Regions from separate parts of the Hafnia alvei genome, predicted to be linked through region 2. Evidence: riboswitches for the same ligand, from Rfam matches in the RefSeq annotation. Region 2 holds a riboswitch; the other holds the start of a gene.
The links. Region 2 has a riboswitch for thiamine pyrophosphate ahead of thiC (phosphomethylpyrimidine synthase ThiC). Riboswitches for the same ligand answer to the same signal wherever they lie in the genome.

Region 1 (9,711 bases), 3.2 Mb from region 2:
CCATGAGGAGAGCGGCATATAATAATTGCTGCTCAGTTTTAAAAAATTAGTCCAGGCTTCTCCGCCTAATCCTGCTCGATGATGACCACGGGTTATATCGCGGTCATAAAAAAGATTAGAACCTAGCATCCAGTCTTCATTTAAATTATGGCGAATGCCTGTCCCCATATTTGCAACAGTACGTCCATCTTTGTTATGGACTGAAAATTGACTAAACCAGAGATCGCTTTCCCCTTCATACCATGGAATTAAATAATCAAGCGAAGAACCCTCAAGGCTTCCCCGATCGTTAATACTTAAATTTGTTGCAACATGACCATAGGGTGAAAGCAGCGACTCAATTTTTGACTGCGCTGTCGCCGTAGCTAGATTTTTTCCATACTGTAATGCTTCTGACTTCATACCTTCCGGTGTTAGATTCTGAAAATGACTCTGAGCTTCATTGACTAAAACTTCAGAAGTTTTCCTCTCAAGAGGGCTATCTTTTTCATTTGAAACTTTCGTTGAAGAAGCATTATTTTGGTTCGATACTGTATCGCTACTAATGCCTAGATCGGGTAGCGTATTATTATTAGATGAATAACTAACACCTGCAAATAGAATGCTTAGCGATGGCGCTATCAATAAATATAAAATTATCTTTTTCATATGCACCGAGAGCTATTATTAACAGGGAGTTGTTTTTATATAATGAGAAATTTAAAAATCCCTTACCGAACCGCGAATGACCCAAATTATGAGCGAGTCGTCTAAACATTAAAACGTCCAAAAATGGATAAAATATTAACTTGACCAAGAAAACCAACCCTGTAAAACGCCATTAAAAACGATAAAAACAAGATAATTCAAAAGGATAAATAATATTAATTTTTTATATGTAGTATGACTTAATTATGAATATCTATATAATAACACCTCCACGAATTGAATATGGACCTGTTCTTATTCTATATATAAGAAATAAATTTAATTATAACAGTAGGGCTTAATAATAAAAAATAGCATTTTATCAAGCAGGAACCGCTTAGTAGTTACGAGGGAAGCTATTAAGGATTTTGATCAGCTTGCCATGCTGAATATCGATATAACCACCGAAGCGCAGGTCCGCCAGCACTTTCATTACACCACTACGTGCGAGATTTGAACGCTGTAAAATATAATCCGCAACGCTTAACTTCGCGCGCTCGCTATCTGAATAATGCGATAAGTCTTGGAGAAAGAGACAAACAGTTTCATAGGTAGAGCTGTTTATCAGCATAGATTCATGGTGTAACTGACGATCGTTGAGGTAGCCCTGATAGTAAAAAACATCGCGCCACAGCGACTGCTGCTCAATGATCGTCATGGCGGCTTGCAACGGCAACGTACTGACTTCAACGTCTGCCGGAAACTTTAAGTGATAATATTGAGATCGATAAGCAGAGCCTTGCAGCCCAAGAATTGATGGCGCAAAAGCCGTTTCCACAAGGCGATTATCTGACTCACGCCATATATCGACCCGCCCTTTTGTCACCAGATAAACCTCATACTCCGCGTGTTTATCTTTTAAACGAGCCTCGATGTTCTTGCCATCGCGTAGATAAGGTTTGGAGATACTGATAAAAGCAGTCATCAAACGATGAATGCTTTCCAGAGGCTTTTCTATGACGCTACGATTATTGAGATGACCCATAAAAATGCCAAGTTTATTGTTAGTTTAGTCAGTATATCCTAAATCATTCAGGGCGCAGAAAAGTCCCCTATTGGCGCCCCCTATTGACAATAATTGGCTTTTCTTCCTTACGCATAACATGCCACCTTTTCTTTCGACGATGGCAATCCCACGTTTACCTACCACCACTGATGGAAATGGTGTACCGGCCCAATGCCGTGGCCAACTTCTAAGGAATCAGCGGCCTCTAAGGCTTTTTGCAGATAATTTTTCGCGGCAAACACCGTTTCACTCCAGCTCTGATATCGCGGACGCAACGCTGCAAGCGCCGCGGATAGCGTGCAGCCCGTGCCGTGGGTATGGCGGGTATTCACCCGTGGAGCGGTAAATCGCTGTTCGCCTTGGCGACTAAATAGCCAGTCCGGGCTTTCGCTATCGCTCAGATGCCCGCCTTTCATCAATACCGCTTGGCAGCCCATGTCTAACAGGGCATAGCCTTGGCGACGCATCTCATCTTCATTGGTCGCCATTGGGCAGGCTAAAAGCGCTGCTGCTTCGGGCAAGTTTGGGGTAATCAGCGCGACTTTGGGGAGTAATAAATCGCGCACGGCCTGCACCGCTTCAGGGGCTAACAGCGGATCACCGCTTTTCGCCACCATCACCGTATCCAACACCACAAAGGGGATAGGATACAGGTCTAACGCCTGCGCGACCTGAGCAACGATATCGGCATTGGCCAGCATGCCAATTTTCGCACTGTCGATGCGTACATCGGTGAGTACCGACGCCAACTGCGCCCCCACAAACTTCGGTTCAATCTCATACACAGACTGCACACCGCACGTGTTCTGCGCCACCAGCGCCGTAATCACGCTGGTGCCGTAGGCGCTCAAAGCTGAGAAGGTTTTGAGATCGGCCTGAATGCCTGCGCCACCGCTCGGATCGGTTCCTGCAATCGTTAATGCATTAATACGTTTCATGAGCGATCTCCAGAGCGAATAAAATCCTGCGGGGTTAAGTGATATAACGCGTCGATAAAAGCGGGAACAAAACTACCGGGGCCATGAGATACGGCGACCGCGCGTTCACCGGCCAGCGACATCGTTTGACAGGCGGTGGCCACAGCCAGCAAAAGATCGGTCTGCCGAACGCTAAACGCCGCCACCACGGCGGACAATGCACAGCCGGTTCCTACCACGCGGGTCATCAGCGCATCACCGCCGGTGACGCCGTACACACGCCTACCGTCGGTGACATAGTCCGTTGCACCTGTTACGGCAACCACGGCTCCGGTTTGCAACGCCAGAGCCTGAGCGGCCGGCAATGCCACCGCAGAGTCATCGGTGCTATCAACGCCGCGACCGCCCGCTTCCATCCCGCCCAATATCAATATCTCTGAGGCATTGCCACGGATAACGCTGGGTTTCAGCGCTAAAAGCTGACGTGCAAATTCGGTGCGATAAGCCAATCCACCAACGGCAACCGGATCAAGCACCCACGGTTTTTGATGATGATTGGCAGACTCAATGGCGGCTAGCATCGACTGCGCTCTTTGCGCATGCAGGGTACCAATGTTGATTAACAGCGCGTCAGCCAATGAAGAGAATTGCGCAGCCTCTTGCGGCTCAACCACCATGGCAGGCGATGCCCCCAGCGCCAACAGCACGTTCGCGGTAAACGTTTGTACCACTTCGTTGGTGAGACAATGGACAAGTGGAGCGTGATGGCGAAACTGCGCAAAAGCAGCGGCGGCGCTTTCACCGGGTAATTCAATGTGGGGAAATTCGGTAAGGTGTGGATTCGACGCGATGGACATATTCCTCCCAACCGGCGGTCAAGAAGACGATGCGCTCATGCACCGAGACTTCCCTACGCTGGCATAATCCAGATCAGGTAATACGGGTAAGTTCTCAGCCCTTTCATTTTCATGTGGGCACCCCGAGTCAAGGCATTCATTATTGTGAACACGGTGCGCCACGTCAAGGTCAACGGGCGCTCCAGCTCATGTTACTTCTGATGTTCTGCGCAGTCGCAGCCCCAGTTTTTCAACTTGGAGGTTTTACCGATGCCCGGATTAAGCGTGTTAGTCGGGTCATTTTGTTGATAGAAGGCTTTCAGCTGTGGCTTAGCCTTGTACAGATGGCCAACGTTATGCTCCGCAGGATATTCCGCGCCGCGCGTATCCAGCAGCGCCAGCATTTTCTCCTTCAGCGCATGCACATCGACGCCTTTTCTAACAATGTAATCTTGGTGGAAAACGTAGCACATGAAATGCCCATAATAGAGGCGGTGCACCAGCGCATCGTCAAATTCCGGCGGCAAACGCTCAAACCAATCATGATCGTTTCGGCGCAGCGCAATATCGAGCGCAAGGATGTCTTCAACCTCTTTGCTATGTACCGCGTTATAGCGGATTGCAGCACCTGCGGCGGCAAATCGGTGTAAGAATGCTTTGGCGCCTTCTTCTGCCGTGCAGACAAAAAACTCCCCTTCTGCCTGAGCAAAATAAGATTCCAGCCACGCACGCGCTTCCTCAATACCCTCGCCCGACATTTTCAGCATCAGATGATGCTCAAAGCGGTGGCGATACTCTTTCAAACGTTTGGGCAAATGCGATGGCAGCAGGTGACTCAGCGTTTGCATGGTGCGATCGACCAGATGGCCCGGCAGGAAAGGCACTTTGCCAAAGATGGCATCCATACGCCCTTTCAGGGTAAAGAACATCGGCATTTTATCGGTGCCAAGTTTGTCGATCATCACAAAAGTATCTTTGCCATACACTTCCGCAATATCGAAAATATCGCGATGCATGTACTCCCCCGCCACCGGCAGATTTTTGAAATTCGCCAGCATATGCCGACGCAGTTCGGTCAACACCTGCGGCTGGTTGGTGCCAATATAGAAGACCTGCGATGAGGATTGCGCTGGGAAAGTATCTAAGCGCACGGCAAATACCGCAAGCTTACCCGCACAGCCGGAGGCTTCGAACAAACGGCGCTCATCGGCGTTAAATCGCGACGGCGTATCGGCTTCAACGTCGCGAATTCGCTCGGCATAATCGTGATCGGACGCTTGGCGTTCGCTATGCTCAACGTCTTGCGGGCCATACTTCTGGTTTTCTAAACGCGTCAGGATCTCTTCTGGCGTATTGCCTAACGCAATGCCCAAATGGTTCACCAGCTCAACCTGCCCAAGCTCGTTAACGCGGCCATACAGCGCCATTTCGGTGTACGCAGGGCCGCGATGTACCAGAGATCCACCAGAGTTATTACACACCCCGCCCACAACCGATGCGCCAATACAGGAAGAGCCAATCACCGAATGCGGCTCACGCCCTAGTGGTTTTAGGATCCGTTCTAGATGCCACAACGTGCTGCCCGGCAAAGCCACGACCTGCTTGCCTTCGTCCAGCAGCTGAATTTTATCCAAGCGCTGAGTGCTAATAATAATGATTTCACGATCGTAGTCGTTACCGCTCGGCGTAGAGCCTTCGGTCAGTCCGGTGTTGGCAGCCTGCATTAGCACAATTTTATCGGCCTCAACGCTGGCCTTAAATACCTTCCACTGTTCGAGCAAACTGCCCGGGAAGACCACCGCCAACGCATCACCTTGTCCTGAACGAAAGCCTTTGCGATAGCGTTCCGTTTTACGCGCGTCGGTAAGAATATGAGATTTACCCACGATATCCGTGAGTTGTTGAATTAACGCACGCGAGCCGGAAGCCTGACTCGCACCAAGAGGTTGTTCCTGCATAGCCATAGTCCTTTTATTCGTATGATGAATCCTTTCGAGGATACCGCTTTTTGCTTTAATGTGAAAAAAATTATACTGAATAGTTAAATAAATAATTTCCTGAGCAAAAAAAACCTGACGCTAAGGTCAGGCTTTTTATCTCAACAAAGGCTACTCATGTAATCCACATTCGCGTTTTAGCCCAAAGAATCGCGTTTCTTCTTCCGCCATGCCCGGCTCCCATTTGCGCGTCGTGTGGGTATCGCCAACGGAGAGATAGCCTTGCTCCCACAGCGGGTGGTAGCTAAGCCCATGCTGCTGTAAATATTGATAAATCTGTTGGTTATCCCAATCGATTATCGGCAGTATTTTAAACACGCCACGCTGAATCGCGAGCACCGGCAAATGTGCACGGCTGCCTGATTGTTCACGGCGCAGGCCTGCAAACCACGTTTGCGCGCCAAGCTCACGCAGTGCACGGTTCATCGGTTCAACTTTGTTAATATCGTTGTAGCGCTCAATGCCCTCAACGCCCTGCTCCCACAGTTTGCCATAGCGGGCCTCCTGCCACGCAGCCGACTGTTCTGCGCGGTAAACCTTGAGGTTCAAATTCAGCTTTTCGTGCAGGGTATCGATAAACTGGTAGGTTTCAGGGAACAAATAACCGGTATCCGTTAAGATCACCGGAATATCCGGTAGCTCACGGGTGACCAAGTGCAGCGATACCGCGGCCTGAATGCCAAAACTCGAAGAAAGGGCAAACTCGGCGGGTAAATGCTCTAGCGCCCAACGCACCCTTTCCTGCGCGCTCAGTTTTTCTAGCTGAGTATTAATTTCAGCTAACGCCATGACCTGTTCGACTTTGGGTAATACCGCTAATGCATGAAGATCTAATTTGGACATAAGTAAAGTCCTCCGCACAAAGGCGTTGCAACATATCGAATTGAGATACATTCCGTCCGCCAAAAACCACCAATAAACCCTGCAACAACGCGATTGGCGTCCGTGCAAGGGGGCTCATTGCCGCCCCCTTGCATCCCGGCTAGGTACCGTTATTCAGCCCGCGTTGCGGGTTCACTCAGTCAAACACTCCGGGTTTTAACGCACCGTCGCAGAGGCGCTCCCTGCGCCCTACGACTCTCGCCACATCCCTGTGGCTCGTGCTAACCCTCCGATTTTCCTTCGGCTGAATAACAACGTGCCGCTAAAGACAGAGCTCAATCATCTAGTCATAAAAATCTCTTGCCGGATCCAGCACCGGGCGCACAATCCCTGCGCGAATGGTGAAATCACCAAAGCCTTCATTGGCTTCACGTTCTTTCGCCCAGCGGGCGACTAGTTCGTCAATCACGCCAAGGATTTCAGCATCGGTGATATTTTCACGATACATTCTCGGGATCCGCGTTCCGGCACGATTCCCGCCTAAATGCAGGTTGTAACGGCCCATCGCTTTTCCGACCAGACCAATTTCCGCCAACAGCGCACGCCCACAGCCGTTCGGACAGCCAGTGACACGTAGAACAATATGTTCATCGCCAACGCCGTGGCTTTGCATGATTTCTTCAACCTGAGTCACGAACTGTGGCAGGAAGCGCTCGGCTTCCGCCATCGCCAGCGGACAGGTTGGGTAAGACACGCAGGCCATCGAGTTTTTGCGCTGCTCGCTAACGCCGTCGTCGATCAGGCCGTGTTCACGCGCAATCTGTTCGATGCGTGCTTTGTCTGTTTCAGCCACGCCCGCCACGATCAGGTTTTGGTTCGCCGTCAGACGGAAATCCCCCTGATGAATCTTGGCGATCTCTGCCATGCCGGTTTTCAACAGCCGATTTGGATAGTCCAGAATGCGTCCATTTTCAATAAACAGCGTTAAATGCCATTTATTATCAATGCCTTTCACCCAGCCAATGCGATCGCCGCGTCCGGTAAACTCATAAGGACGTACCGGTTCGAACGTCACTCCCGCACGCTTTTCCACTTCAGCTTTAAAGTTTTCAACGCCGACGCGCTCCAAGGTGTACTTGGTTTTTGCATTCTTACGATTGGTGCGGTTTCCCCAGTCGCGCTGCGTCGTCACCACGCCTTCAGCCACGGCCAAGGTGTGTTCTACGGGAATAAAGCCAAGCTCGCTGGCCGTGCGGGCATAGGTCGCTTTATCACCATGAGCAATAGACAGTCCACCGCCGACCAGCACGTTGAAGCCGATCAGCTTGCCGTTTTCAGCAATCGCCACAAAGTTGAGATCGTTGGCATGCAGATCCACATCGTTCTGTGGCGGGATCACTACCGTAGTTTTAAATTTACGCGGTAAATAGGTGGCACCGAGAATCGGCTCTTCATCGGTGGTTTCGACTTTTTCCTGATCCAGCCACACTTCTGCATAGGCGCGAGTACGCGGCAGCAGGTGTTCAGACAGTTTTTTCGCCCATTCATAGGCCTCTTGATGCAGCGCCGACTCCACGGGATTCGACGTGCACAGCACGTTACGGTTAACGTCATTGGCGGTCGCCAACGCATCCAAACCCAAACGATTAAGCAACTGATGCACCGGCTTGACGTTTTGCTTCAAGATGCCGTGAAACTGGAACGTTTGGCGGTTGGTAATACGAATGCTGCCGTACAGCGTGCTTTCATCGGCAAACTTGTCGATACCCAGCCATTGCTGTGGCGTCATCACGCCGCCCGGTAAACGGCAGCGCAGCATCATGGCATGACGCGGCTCTAACTTTTGCTCGGCGCGCTCGGCGCGAAGATCGCGGTCGTCCTGCTGGTACATACCGTGAAAACGGATCAGCAGAAAGTTGTCGCCGTTAAAACCACCGGTCAAACCATCGTTTAAATCTTCGGCAATGGTGCCGCGCAGAAAATTGCTCTCGCGCTTCAGGCGCTCAGCGTCGGCCAACGGTGCATCAACCACTAATGGCCCCGGGTGTTTGCTGCTAAAGGCGTAATTATCTTGCATCGATTTGCTCATTATTAGTAAACGTCCCGCTGATAGCGGCGCTCAACGCGCAGCTCACTTAAAAATTCATCGGCCTGTTCGGCATCCATTCCACCGTGTTCAGCCAATAGCTCCAGTAACGCCTGTTCAACGTCTTTCGCCATGCGGTTGGCGTCTCCGCAGACGTAAATATGTGCGCCCTGTTCGATCCAGCGCCAAACCTCGGCCCCTTGCTCACGCAGCTTGTCCTGTACATAGACTTTGTGTTTTTGATCGCGTGACCAAGCCAAATCGATACGGGATAGAACGCCGTCTTTAACGAAGCGCTGCCATTCCACCTGATAGAGAAAATCTTCGGTAAAGTGAGGGTTGCCAAAGAAAAGCCAGTTAAGGCCTTCTGCCCCTTCGGCCTCACGTTGTTGAATAAATGCACGGAACGGAGCAATGCCGGTGCCAGGGCCAATCATAATGACCGGCGTTTGCGGATTCGCAGGCAGACGGAAATTGTCGTTATGCTCAATGAAAACGCGCAGCTCGCCATCTTCTTCCAGACGATCGGCTAAGTAGCCCGAAGCACCGCCGGTGCGGGCGCGGCCATCAACCTCATAACGCACCACGCCAACGGTAATATGCACTTCGCTGCCCACTTCTTCTTGGGAGGATGCGATGGAATAAAGACGCGGCGTTAACGGGCGTAACAGCGCCACTAACTGCTCAGCGTCTAAATCTGCTGGTGCTTGGCGGATCATATCCGGCAACGGCGTGGTTTGTGCGTATTGTTGCAGCTGATGCTTATCGGCTAATAGCTCAATCAAACGCTCATCGCGCGAAAGTGCCGCGTATTTTTCCACGATAACGGTGGTGTTTTGCGTTAGCTCCAAGCGCTCTGCCAGCGCCTCTCGCAGCGTCATCGTTTGATCGTCGATGGTGACCATCTCATCGCCGGTGCGCCAAATCAGGCCAATAATTTCCTCAACCAAGTCAGGATCGTTGTGATACCACACGCCCAGCGCGTCGCCCGGCTGGTAGCTCAGACCTGATTCGCCGAGATCGATTTCGATATGACGCACGTCTTTATCAGAGTTGCGTCCGGTAATTTTTTGCTTCACCGCCAAAGAGGCCGTGAGCGGGGATTCTTTGCTGTATGGGCTGCTGACTATCTGCGCCACGCTTCCCGCCACGCTAACCTGAACCTGCGCCGCCGTTGCCTGTGGCACGCGCTGTTGCAGAACGTCTACGATCTGCTTACGCCATGCCTCTGCCGCGGATTTGAAATCAACATCGGCGTCGGCGCGGTCGAATAACCGCTCACCGCCCAGTTCTGCTAAACGGGCATCAAAATCTTTTCCGGTCTGGCAAAAGTTTTCATAAGACGTATCGCCGAGGCCAA
Region 2 (9,711 bases):
TTGACGGAAAGAACGTGCTACCAATGGCGACCAGCCAAGATCATAAACGAGTCGGCGATGGCGATACGGGACCAAATACCGGCGGCATGGGTGCATATTCACCGGCACCGGTGGTAACCGATGAGATCCACCAGCGCGTTATGGATGAAGTCATCTGGCCAACGGTACATGGCATGGCGAAAGAGGGTAACCCATACACTGGTTTTCTTTACGCAGGCCTGATGATTTCAGCCCAAGGTGAGCCAAAAGTTATCGAATTTAACTGTCGATTTGGCGACCCTGAAACTCAGCCTATCATGCTACGTATGAAATCAGACTTAGTAGAACTTTGCCTAGCCGGTGCTGAAGGTAAATTAAACGAGAAAGAGTCACTGTGGGATGAACGTGATGCGCTAGGCGTCGTGATCGCTGCAGGAGGATATCCTGGAGATTATCGAACCGGTGATGTCATTCATGGCCTGCCGTCGGTTTCAGCAGAGGGCGAAAAAGTTTTCCATGCTGGCACCCAAATGCAGGGCAACGATGTGGTGACTCATGGCGGGCGCGTATTGTGCGTCACTGCCTTAGGACATGGAATCGAGCAAGCGCAGAAAAATGCATATCAGCTAGCAAAACAGGTCGGCTGGAAAGAGAGTTTCTATCGTCAGGATATTGGCTACCGGGCTATTGGGCGCGGTCGTTAATCACACCAAGACCGAGGATCATTAAGGTGGTTCTCGGTTTTCTTTACAGCGTATCTACCGTCGGTTCCCAACTGCAAAAATCTTCATTGGCTGCCAGCAATAACTGCCGGCCTTCCGGCGCATCAAGCCATGCAATCCCGAGAGGCTGAGACGAGCGTGCGGCGCGACTTTCTATCCAATTCAGCTGCCACGCTTCTAGCTTCAGGGATTGAGTTTCCCCTGCACAGCTAGTGAACTGACCATTCTGCCAACGGCCTTGGATGAGGTTAACTTTGCCGACTCGCAGTGCTTCTGATATCTCAACCATATGGCGGGACTGATACTGGCTACGGGCTATATCGTCAGACGTGAGTAACTGCCGCTGATTGCCAATCTGGCGCTGCATAAAGCTTATTTCGCTCTTCTCATCTAAACGAAGCTCAAGAACATTTTGCTCATTGCCCTGCACGGTTTGCCGTACTAGGTTCAATTTGCCATCCTGATAAGCGTAATAGCTGACTACTGTGCCTTTCCCTTGCAAGGGACTATAGACACTCATAATAGCCGTTGGCTGATGATTAGCGTTGTCTTTGCGCCAAATGCGCATCATGCCTTGATCGGCGATATAACCAGTTGCGGTAAAGCGAGGGGAATCGTTTTGCGTACTGCAACCAGAGAGCGTCACAGAAAGCCCTGCCGCGATCAGTAATGCCGCCACAGGCTTACAGATGAACAAAAGGGGCGTCAACGCCCCCCTGTTTACTTCTTTCACAAACAGGCTGTGAATCACGCGGTCTTATTTAACTGCGTCTTTCAGAGCTTTACCAGAAACGAACGCTGGTACGTTTGCTGCTGCAATTTTGATTTCCATACCAGTTTGCGGGTTGCGGCCAGTGCGCTCGTTACGATGATTCACTTTAAAAGTACCGAAACCAACCAATTGTACTGCATCACCGTCTTTCAGAGACTCGGTAATCGCTGCCAGAGTAGATTCCAGAGCTGCCTTAGCCTGAGTTTTAGACAGGTCAGCTTTTTCCGCGATTACATCAATCAGTTGAGTCTTGTTCATAAGTTATCCTTACAGTGTGTTTATCGTTTGCAAAGCATCGAGTGCGACGGATATGCCGATTGACAGCACTCTCCTGCATACACGCACCGATAGCCACTTTTTTTACGCCCCCCAAATGTAGAACAACCGGGGTACGAATGTGAAGCCTTAAGGGACGACAAATCAGGTGTTAAATCACGTTTTGCCGTCTTATTGCGCTAAATTTACACCGATATTACTGACACCTGCCTCACGCAGGTCAGATCTTAATCCTTTGATGAGCTCTAAATCGCGCTCCTCGCATTCAACGAGCAGGCGGAAAATCTCCCATTGGATGTCTAACTCATCTTGCATTGCTGGTAATTCTTTCAGCTCTTCATCGGTCATTTCGCGACCGGCCTGAGTCATTTCCAGCATGCCGACGGTACGCAGTGATGTTTCACTGACCGTAATCGCATGTTCTAGCATCTCACCGCTTAAACGGGAGTGCACAGCTTCACCCAACGCAATACAAGCGTCAATCGCAGGGTAAACACCGTAAATATCATAGTCGTCAGCTGACGGAATTGCCTCTTCCAGTTTTTCTAACTGGTTGTCGAAATTCACTTTAGCGTCTTTTACCGTCAATGTTTCCCAAATCAGATCCAAAATTCGGCGGTAAACCATAGGATCGCCAAATCCGGTTTGCAGGCAGAATGCCTGATAATTTGGGTACATACGTTCACACAAACTGGCGATGAACGTAAGATGTTGCCAGCTTTCCAGCTTTTCTAGCCGTTTGTGAATCGGGTTACGCAGCATGCTAAGTCTCTTAGAGAAAAGTAAGTCTCTGAAAAATAATTCCGGCGCAGTGTAACTGAAAAATCAAGAGATCCCTATATCTACACGCGATTATCAGAATCTTGGAGTAACCAGCGTTGAAAAGCTGGTCGATTAGAGGCGATGGCATCCGCCCAACGCGTGGGTTCAGGTAAGCGATAACCACGCATACAGCTTTGAATAAACGCTAAAGCTGTAGGCAAACTGATGCGATGCCCCGGTGATATAAACAGCGGGTTACAGCGTGCTTTACTGCGCCAAACCCAACCAATTTGCTCTTGTTTGTCATTAAGCGGCTGCAAGGCCCCTACGGTATCATCTAAAGGGGCAAACTGGCCGCACAAGCGACTTTTAGCAACGCCGATAGTGGGAACATCCGCGAGCAAGCCAAAATGGCTAGCAACACCTAAGCGACGCGGATGCGCAATCCCCTGCCCATCGACCACCACCAGCTGTGGCCGATGTTGCAGCATACCCCACGCTTTGAGCAACGCAGGATATTCACGAAACGAAAGAAAACCGGGGATATAGGGCATTTGGGTTTCGATACGTGCGATCTGGTATTCCACCAGCTCAAGAGAGGGATAACGTAACACCGCGATAGCCGCTCGCGTGACGTCGCCCCCCTGCTCAAAACCCACATCAGCACCGGCGATAAGTGTCGGTTGTTCAAATCCTAGATCGTCGCTACGGACAATCTGACTCGCCTTTTCCACCTGCTCTTCGCGCAGTGCCTGCATATCCATGCTTTAAGTCCTATCGATGATACTTCGCTGAAAGCCGATGAACAGCCTCAACAAACGTTCCTGCATTCTCTGGTGGCACATCTTGATGAATGCCATGGCCAAGATTGAATACGTGGCCAGTCCCTTCCCCGAAACCTTCCAGAATAGTCGAGACTTCCTGCTCAATTCGGGCCGCAGGCGCATACAGCATGGAAGGATCCATATTGCCTTGCAGTGCAACTTTGTCACCGACACGGCGACGAGCATCGGCGATGTCCGTGCTCCAATCCAAGCCTAGCGCATCACAGCCGGTTGCAGCCATAGCTTCTAGCCACTGACCACCACCTTTGGTGAATAGCGTCACTGGAACACGACGACCGTCATTTTCACGGATCAGACCATCAACGATTTTATGCATGTAGTGTAGTGAGAACAGGCGATAGTCACGGCCTGTCAGCACACCACCCCAAGTATCAAAAATCATGACTGACTGAGCGCCAGCGCGGATCTGCGCGTTAAGGTACAAGATCACGCTATCGGCCAGTTTATCCAGCAGCAGATGCAACGTTGCTGGCTCGGCATACATCATCTTTTTAATTTTAGTGAAAGCTTTGCTACTGCCGCCTTCCACCATATAGGTCGCGAGCGTCCACGGACTTCCAGAGAAGCCAATCAGAGGAACCTGTCCATCCAGATTTTTACGGATGGTGCGCACCGCGTTCATCACATACCCTAGTTCATCTTCAGGGTCGGGAACGGGCAGTTTTTCCACATCAGCTTTACAGGTAATCGGCGACGAGAAACGAGGGCCTTCTCCCGTTTCAAAATAGAGCCCAAGCCCCATCGCATCAGGTATGGTCAAGATGTCTGAAAATAGAATTGCCGCATCTAGCGCATAACGGCGCAGCGGTTGAAGTGTGACTTCACAGGCTAACTCAGCATTTTTGCACAAAGACATAAAATCACCGGCCTGAGCACGGGTGGCTTTATATTCTGGCAAATAACGTCCGGCCTGACGCATCATCCATACCGGTGTTATGTCTACAGGCTGGCGCAATAGTGCGCGCAGGTAGCGGTCGTTCTTCAGTTCAGTCATCCTTTGGCTCCCTAAATAATCTCATCGCATTGTAGCATGCGTTATTCGCCTTCTGTCTCTTCTCGACAAAGTGCCACGGTATCTTCGATTAAACGCCGTGCTACAGTACCTGCAGGCGGCAGTTGAGGTAGATTGTCATAGCGATACCAGCCCGCATTCAATAACTCTTTTGGATCGTGTTTAAGTTCTCCGCCTGCGTAATCTGCCATGAAAGCCACCATCAATGAGTGCGGGAACGGCCATGGCTGAGAAGCAACATAACGCAGATTTTTAATTTGAACGTGGCTCTCTTCCATAATTTCACGCGCGGCGGCCTGCTCAAGCGTTTCGCCTACCTCAACAAAACCTGCCAATACGGTATGTATGCCGTTCCGATGACGTTTATGCTGTGCCAAAAGGATTTCATTACCGCGGCGAATAGCCACGATAATGCACGGCGCAATTTGCGGATAATAACGCTGGCGGCAGTTAGGACACATACTTGCCCACTCTGAACGGCTGGAGTACATCTCATGTCCGCAATAGCCGCAAAACGTATGGGAGCGGAAAAACTCGGCCAGTTGGACACCACGGCCAACAAGCTGGAAAAGGCCACGATCAACGTCAATCAGTTGGCGAACTGACACCATATCTTGCCGACGAGCATCTTCTATTAACCACATGGGATGCCCCTCCCACTCGCCAATTTGGTGCGCCGATTTGGTGCTTAATTGCCATTGCAGGGCAGAACCAAAAGGCAAATCTCCACGGGGTAGCCAGACCTTGCCTTCATGGCTAATCACCCACCAGCCGGTGTCATCATCTTTTAACTGTTGTTCCATATCTTTGACATTAAACCTCTGCTAATCTGGCATTCGATTGTTGCTAATTTGTAACATTTACCTCATGGAGTTGAATATATGCTCAACCGTCTCGAACATCTGACTCAACGCGTAGGTGGTAGTAATGAATTAATCGACCAATGGTTGCAAGCCCGCAAGCAACTACTCGTGGCCTATTGTGCACTGGTTGGTATTAAACCAAATAAAGAAAAGCATACCCCGCTCAATGAAAAAGCGCTGGAGAACTTCTGCCACAATCTGGTTGATTATCTCTCAGCCGGCCATTTCCATGTTTACGATCGTATCGTAGAGCTGGTTGGCGGCGATGACAGTCCGCACATGGCAGTAACAAAAAAAATCTATCCCGCGTTACACGATAATACCAAGCTAATTATGGCGTTCCACGATCGCTTTACCGATGACGAACTGAGCGAAGAAGAGTGTTTAGCTCTCCATGACGCCCTTTCACACATCGGGGAAACGCTAGCCGCCCGTTTTGCCTTAGAAGACAACCTGATCCAAATTGCCTATGACATCTGGCAGGCCAATACGCCCGCTGCGGATAATGATGATTCATTGGCGCGCCCAGCATAACGCCTGAAAGTAGCATAGACATTACAGCTTAGTTAACAGCTTGCAGTTTTGCTCTCCCGCTCCTACACTGGGCACTCTTGTCGGAGTGCCTAGTAAGCGGGATCCTTTCCCACTTCAGGCTGAGACCGTTAATTCGGGATCCGCGGAACCTGATCGGGTTAATACCCGCGAAGGGAACAAGAGTAATCCTTTGCACCCACCAGCATTTTTCTATCGCTGATGGGGTGCCTGCTATCTATTACTCCCTCCGAGCTCCAGACAAGCAATTCTCCAACTTGATTTTTAATCATTGTTAAACCAGAACACTGGTAGGAATTTGCTATGTCTATGAATAAAAAAGAAACCACCCAAGCCCCGCTTTCTCGCCGTGAACAGCGCGCACAGGCTCAGGCTTTTATCGATCATCTTCGCGGTGAAGCCTATCCTAACTCCCAACGCATCTACCTAACCGGCTCGCGTGAGGATATTCGCGTGCCGATGCGCGAGATCCAGCTTAGCCCAACGCTGCTCGGTGGCAGCAAAGATAACCCACAGTATGAGCCCAACGAGCCGATTCCGGTTTACGATACAGCGGGCCCTTACGGCGATCCCAATGCCGATTTAGACGTGCGCAATGGCCTAAAGCCGCTTCGTCACCAATGGATTGCCGAGCGAGCTGATACCGAGCTACTAAATCAGCTGAGCTCCGCCTATACCCAACAACGCTTAGCCGATGACGGACTCGATCATTTACGCTTCGACAATCTGCCGCAGCCACGTCGTGCGAAAACAGGCAAGTGTGTAACGCAGCTTCATTACGCACGTCAGGGGATCGTCACGCCAGAAATGGAATTCATCGCTATCCGTGAAAACATGGGCCGCGAACGTATTCGTGGCGACGTGCTGCGTCAGCAACATCCTGGGCAAAATTTTGGCGCGCTGCTGCCAGAAGATATCACGGCCGAATTTGTCCGCAGCGAAGTTGCCGCCGGACGCGCCATTATCCCTTCTAATATCAATCATCCCGAATCAGAACCCATGATAATTGGCCGTAATTTCTTGGTGAAGGTGAATGCGAATATCGGTAACTCCGCCGTGACCTCTTCGATTGAAGAAGAAGTAGAAAAGCTAGTTTGGTCAACCCGTTGGGGCGCTGATACCGTTATGGACCTGTCCACTGGCCGCTATATTCATGAGACTCGCGAATGGATTTTACGCAACAGCCCAGTGCCAATCGGCACCGTTCCGATCTATCAAGCATTAGAAAAAGTGAACGGAATTGCCGAAAACCTCAACTGGGAAATCTTTCGCGATACGCTGCTAGAACAGGCAGAACAAGGCGTTGACTATTTTACCATTCACGCCGGTGTGCTGTTACGCTACGTACCAATGACGGCCAAACGCCTTACCGGGATCGTCTCTCGTGGCGGCTCCATCATGGCCAAATGGTGCCTTTCGCATCATAAAGAAAACTTCCTCTTCGAGCGCTTCCGTGAAATTTGCCAAATCTGCGCAGCCTATGATGTGGCGCTATCATTGGGCGATGGACTGCGTCCGGGTTCGATTCAAGATGCTAACGACGAAGCTCAATTTGCAGAACTCCATACGCTCGGCGAACTCACCAAAATTGCGTGGGAATATGATGTTCAAGTCATGATCGAAGGTCCAGGGCATGTGCCAATGCAGATGATCCGCCGCAACATGACCGAAGAGCTAGAGCACTGCCACGAAGCCCCTTTTTATACGCTGGGGCCACTGACAACGGATATTGCTCCGGGTTATGACCATTTCACCTCTGGGATCGGCGCCGCCATGATTGGCTGGTTCGGTTGTGCCATGCTCTGCTATGTCACCCCGAAAGAGCATTTGGGATTACCCAACAAAGAAGACGTCAAACAAGGTCTCATCACTTACAAGATCGCAGCGCATGCCGCCGATCTTGCCAAAGGGCATCCGGGCGCTCAGATCCGCGATAATGCCATGTCAAAAGCCCGCTTTGAATTCCGCTGGGAAGACCAGTTCAATCTGGCGTTAGATCCTCATACGGCAAGAGCCTATCACGACGAAACGCTGCCGCAAGAATCAGGCAAAGTGGCACATTTCTGCTCAATGTGTGGGCCAAAATTCTGCTCAATGAAGATCTCTCAGGAAGTGCGTGACTATGCTGCAAAACAGGAGGGATTAGCTCAACCGGTTGAAGTGGGTATGGCACAGATGTCTGAAGCCTTTCGTGCGAAAGGTAGCGAGATCTATCACACCGCCAGCAATCTACAAACGGAGAAAAGCTAATGACTCAATTATCCTTCCCAACTACCGAACAGCGCCTTGGTCTTTATCCCGTCGTCGATAGCGTTGAATGGATTGAGCGCCTGCTCAAAGCTGGCGTACGCACGATCCAGTTACGAATTAAAGATCAACCTGAACAAGCGGTAGAATCTGATATCGCTCACGCCATTGCCTTAGGCCGACACTATCAGGCACGTTTATTTATTAATGATTATTGGCAACTCGCCATTAAACATCGTGCTTACGGCGTCCACCTAGGCCAAGAAGATCTGGATATCGCCGATCTTCAAGCAATCAGCGACGCGCAGCTTCGTTTAGGACTCTCCACACATGACGATGCCGAAATGGATCGTGCTCTGTCTTATCGCCCTTCCTATATCGCATTAGGGCACATATTTCCCACCCAAACCAAAGTGATGCCTTCTGAACCGCAAGGACTTATCGATCTTAAACGGCAGGTTGCCCGTATTCCTGATTATTCCACCGTCGCTATCGGCGGGATCAGCATCAATCGCGTTCCGGCAGTGCTGGAATGTGGCGTGGGCAGCGTTGCCGTAGTCAGCGCCATTACGCAGGCACCGGACTGGCTGGCAGCTACTGATACTTTGCTACAGCTTATTGAGAATCGGAGAGCCAACGATGCTTAGCGATCACGATTTTATGCGCTATAGCCGCCAGCTGCTGCTCGAAGAAATTGGCTCTCAGGGGCAGGAAAATCTCAGCAAGGCTAGCGTCTTAATTGTTGGATTGGGTGGATTAGGCGCTCCGGCCGCCATGTACTTGGCGGCCGCAGGCGTCGGCAAGATCCTTCTCGCTGACGACGATCGTCTGCATATCAGCAATCTCCAGCGCCAGATCCTATATACCACCCGCGATCTAGATCATTCTAAAGCGGAAACAGCAAAGCAACGCCTACAGGATCTGAATCCTCAGGTGGAGTTCATCACCCTATCTGAACGCTTAGCCGGTGATGTTCTTCGGGAGGCTGTGGCACAAGTTGATTTAATCCTCGACTGTAGCGACAACATGCCTACGCGTCAGGCGGTAAATTCCACCTGCGTGTCCCAAAATAAGCCGTTGATCAGCGGCAGTGCCGTGGGATTTGGCGGACAACTCATGGTCATTGAACCGCCGTTTGCACAGGGCTGTTATCGATGCCTATGGCCAGATGACGTGGAGCCACAGCGCAATTGCCGTAATGCTGGCGTACTTGGCCCAGTTGTTGGCGTGATCGGTACACTCCAAGCACTAGAAGCCATCAAGATGCTCGCCGGTATGCCTTCTGCTTTAGCGGGAAAACTGCGGCTTTTCGATGGGCGTCAGCAAAGCTGGCGTACGTTTGGCCTGAAACGCGCTCCTGCCTGCCCAGTATGCGGAGCACATAGCCTATGAAGATCACCGTCAACGATGAAAAAATAGCGCTCGATACTCCCACCAGCATCGAGGATTTACTGATACAACTAGGCCGACACCAGCAAGGTACCGCGCTGGCGCTTAATCAAACGATTCTCCCCCGCGAGCACTGGGCAACACAGCAGCTTGCCGAAGGAGATGACGTTGTGGTGTTCCAAGCTATTGCTGGAGGTTGAGATGTTACAGATTGCAGATAAAACGTTTTCTTCACGCCTTTTTACCGGAACCGGAAAGTTTTCTTCAGCGGAAAAAATGCTCGCAGCGCTGA

Region 1: linked by a shared signal. The riboswitch ahead of thiM (hydroxyethylthiazole kinase) and the one ahead of thiC (phosphomethylpyrimidine synthase ThiC) in region 2 are both predicted to bind thiamine pyrophosphate.

Annotation. Positions count from the first base shown of each region.
Region 1 is NZ_OZ061315.1:3,461,812-3,471,522, forward strand. Features, by position in the region: gene AB3Y96_RS16395 (inverse autotransporter beta domain-containing protein) at 1-648, opposite strand, end outside; gene AB3Y96_RS16400 (helix-turn-helix domain-containing protein) at 1,025-1,672, opposite strand; gene thiD (bifunctional hydroxymethylpyrimidine kinase/phosphomethylpyrimidine kinase) at 1,831-2,631, opposite strand; gene thiM (hydroxyethylthiazole kinase) at 2,628-3,467, opposite strand; TPP riboswitch at 3,501-3,602, opposite strand; gene dld (D-lactate dehydrogenase) at 3,659-5,404, opposite strand; gene cysH (phosphoadenosine phosphosulfate reductase) at 5,555-6,286, opposite strand; gene cysI (assimilatory sulfite reductase (NADPH) hemoprotein subunit) at 6,609-8,342, opposite strand; gene cysJ (NADPH-dependent assimilatory sulfite reductase flavoprotein subunit) at 8,357-9,711, opposite strand, start outside.
Region 2 is NZ_OZ061315.1:296,968-306,678, reverse strand. Features, by position in the region: gene purD (phosphoribosylamine--glycine ligase) at 1-683, shown strand, start outside; gene AB3Y96_RS01440 (DUF1481 domain-containing protein) at 727-1,410, opposite strand; gene hupA (nucleoid-associated protein HU-alpha) at 1,459-1,731, opposite strand; gene AB3Y96_RS01430 (YjaG family protein) at 1,921-2,511, opposite strand; gene nfi (deoxyribonuclease V) at 2,592-3,275, opposite strand; gene hemE (uroporphyrinogen decarboxylase) at 3,286-4,350, opposite strand; gene nudC (NAD(+) diphosphatase) at 4,392-5,171, opposite strand; gene AB3Y96_RS01410 (Rsd/AlgQ family anti-sigma factor) at 5,250-5,765, shown strand; TPP riboswitch at 5,837-5,958, shown strand; gene thiC (phosphomethylpyrimidine synthase ThiC) at 6,087-8,033, shown strand; gene thiE (thiamine phosphate synthase) at 8,033-8,677, shown strand; gene AB3Y96_RS01395 (ThiF family adenylyltransferase) at 8,670-9,422, shown strand; gene thiS (sulfur carrier protein ThiS) at 9,419-9,619, shown strand; gene AB3Y96_RS01385 (thiazole synthase) at 9,621-9,711, shown strand, end outside.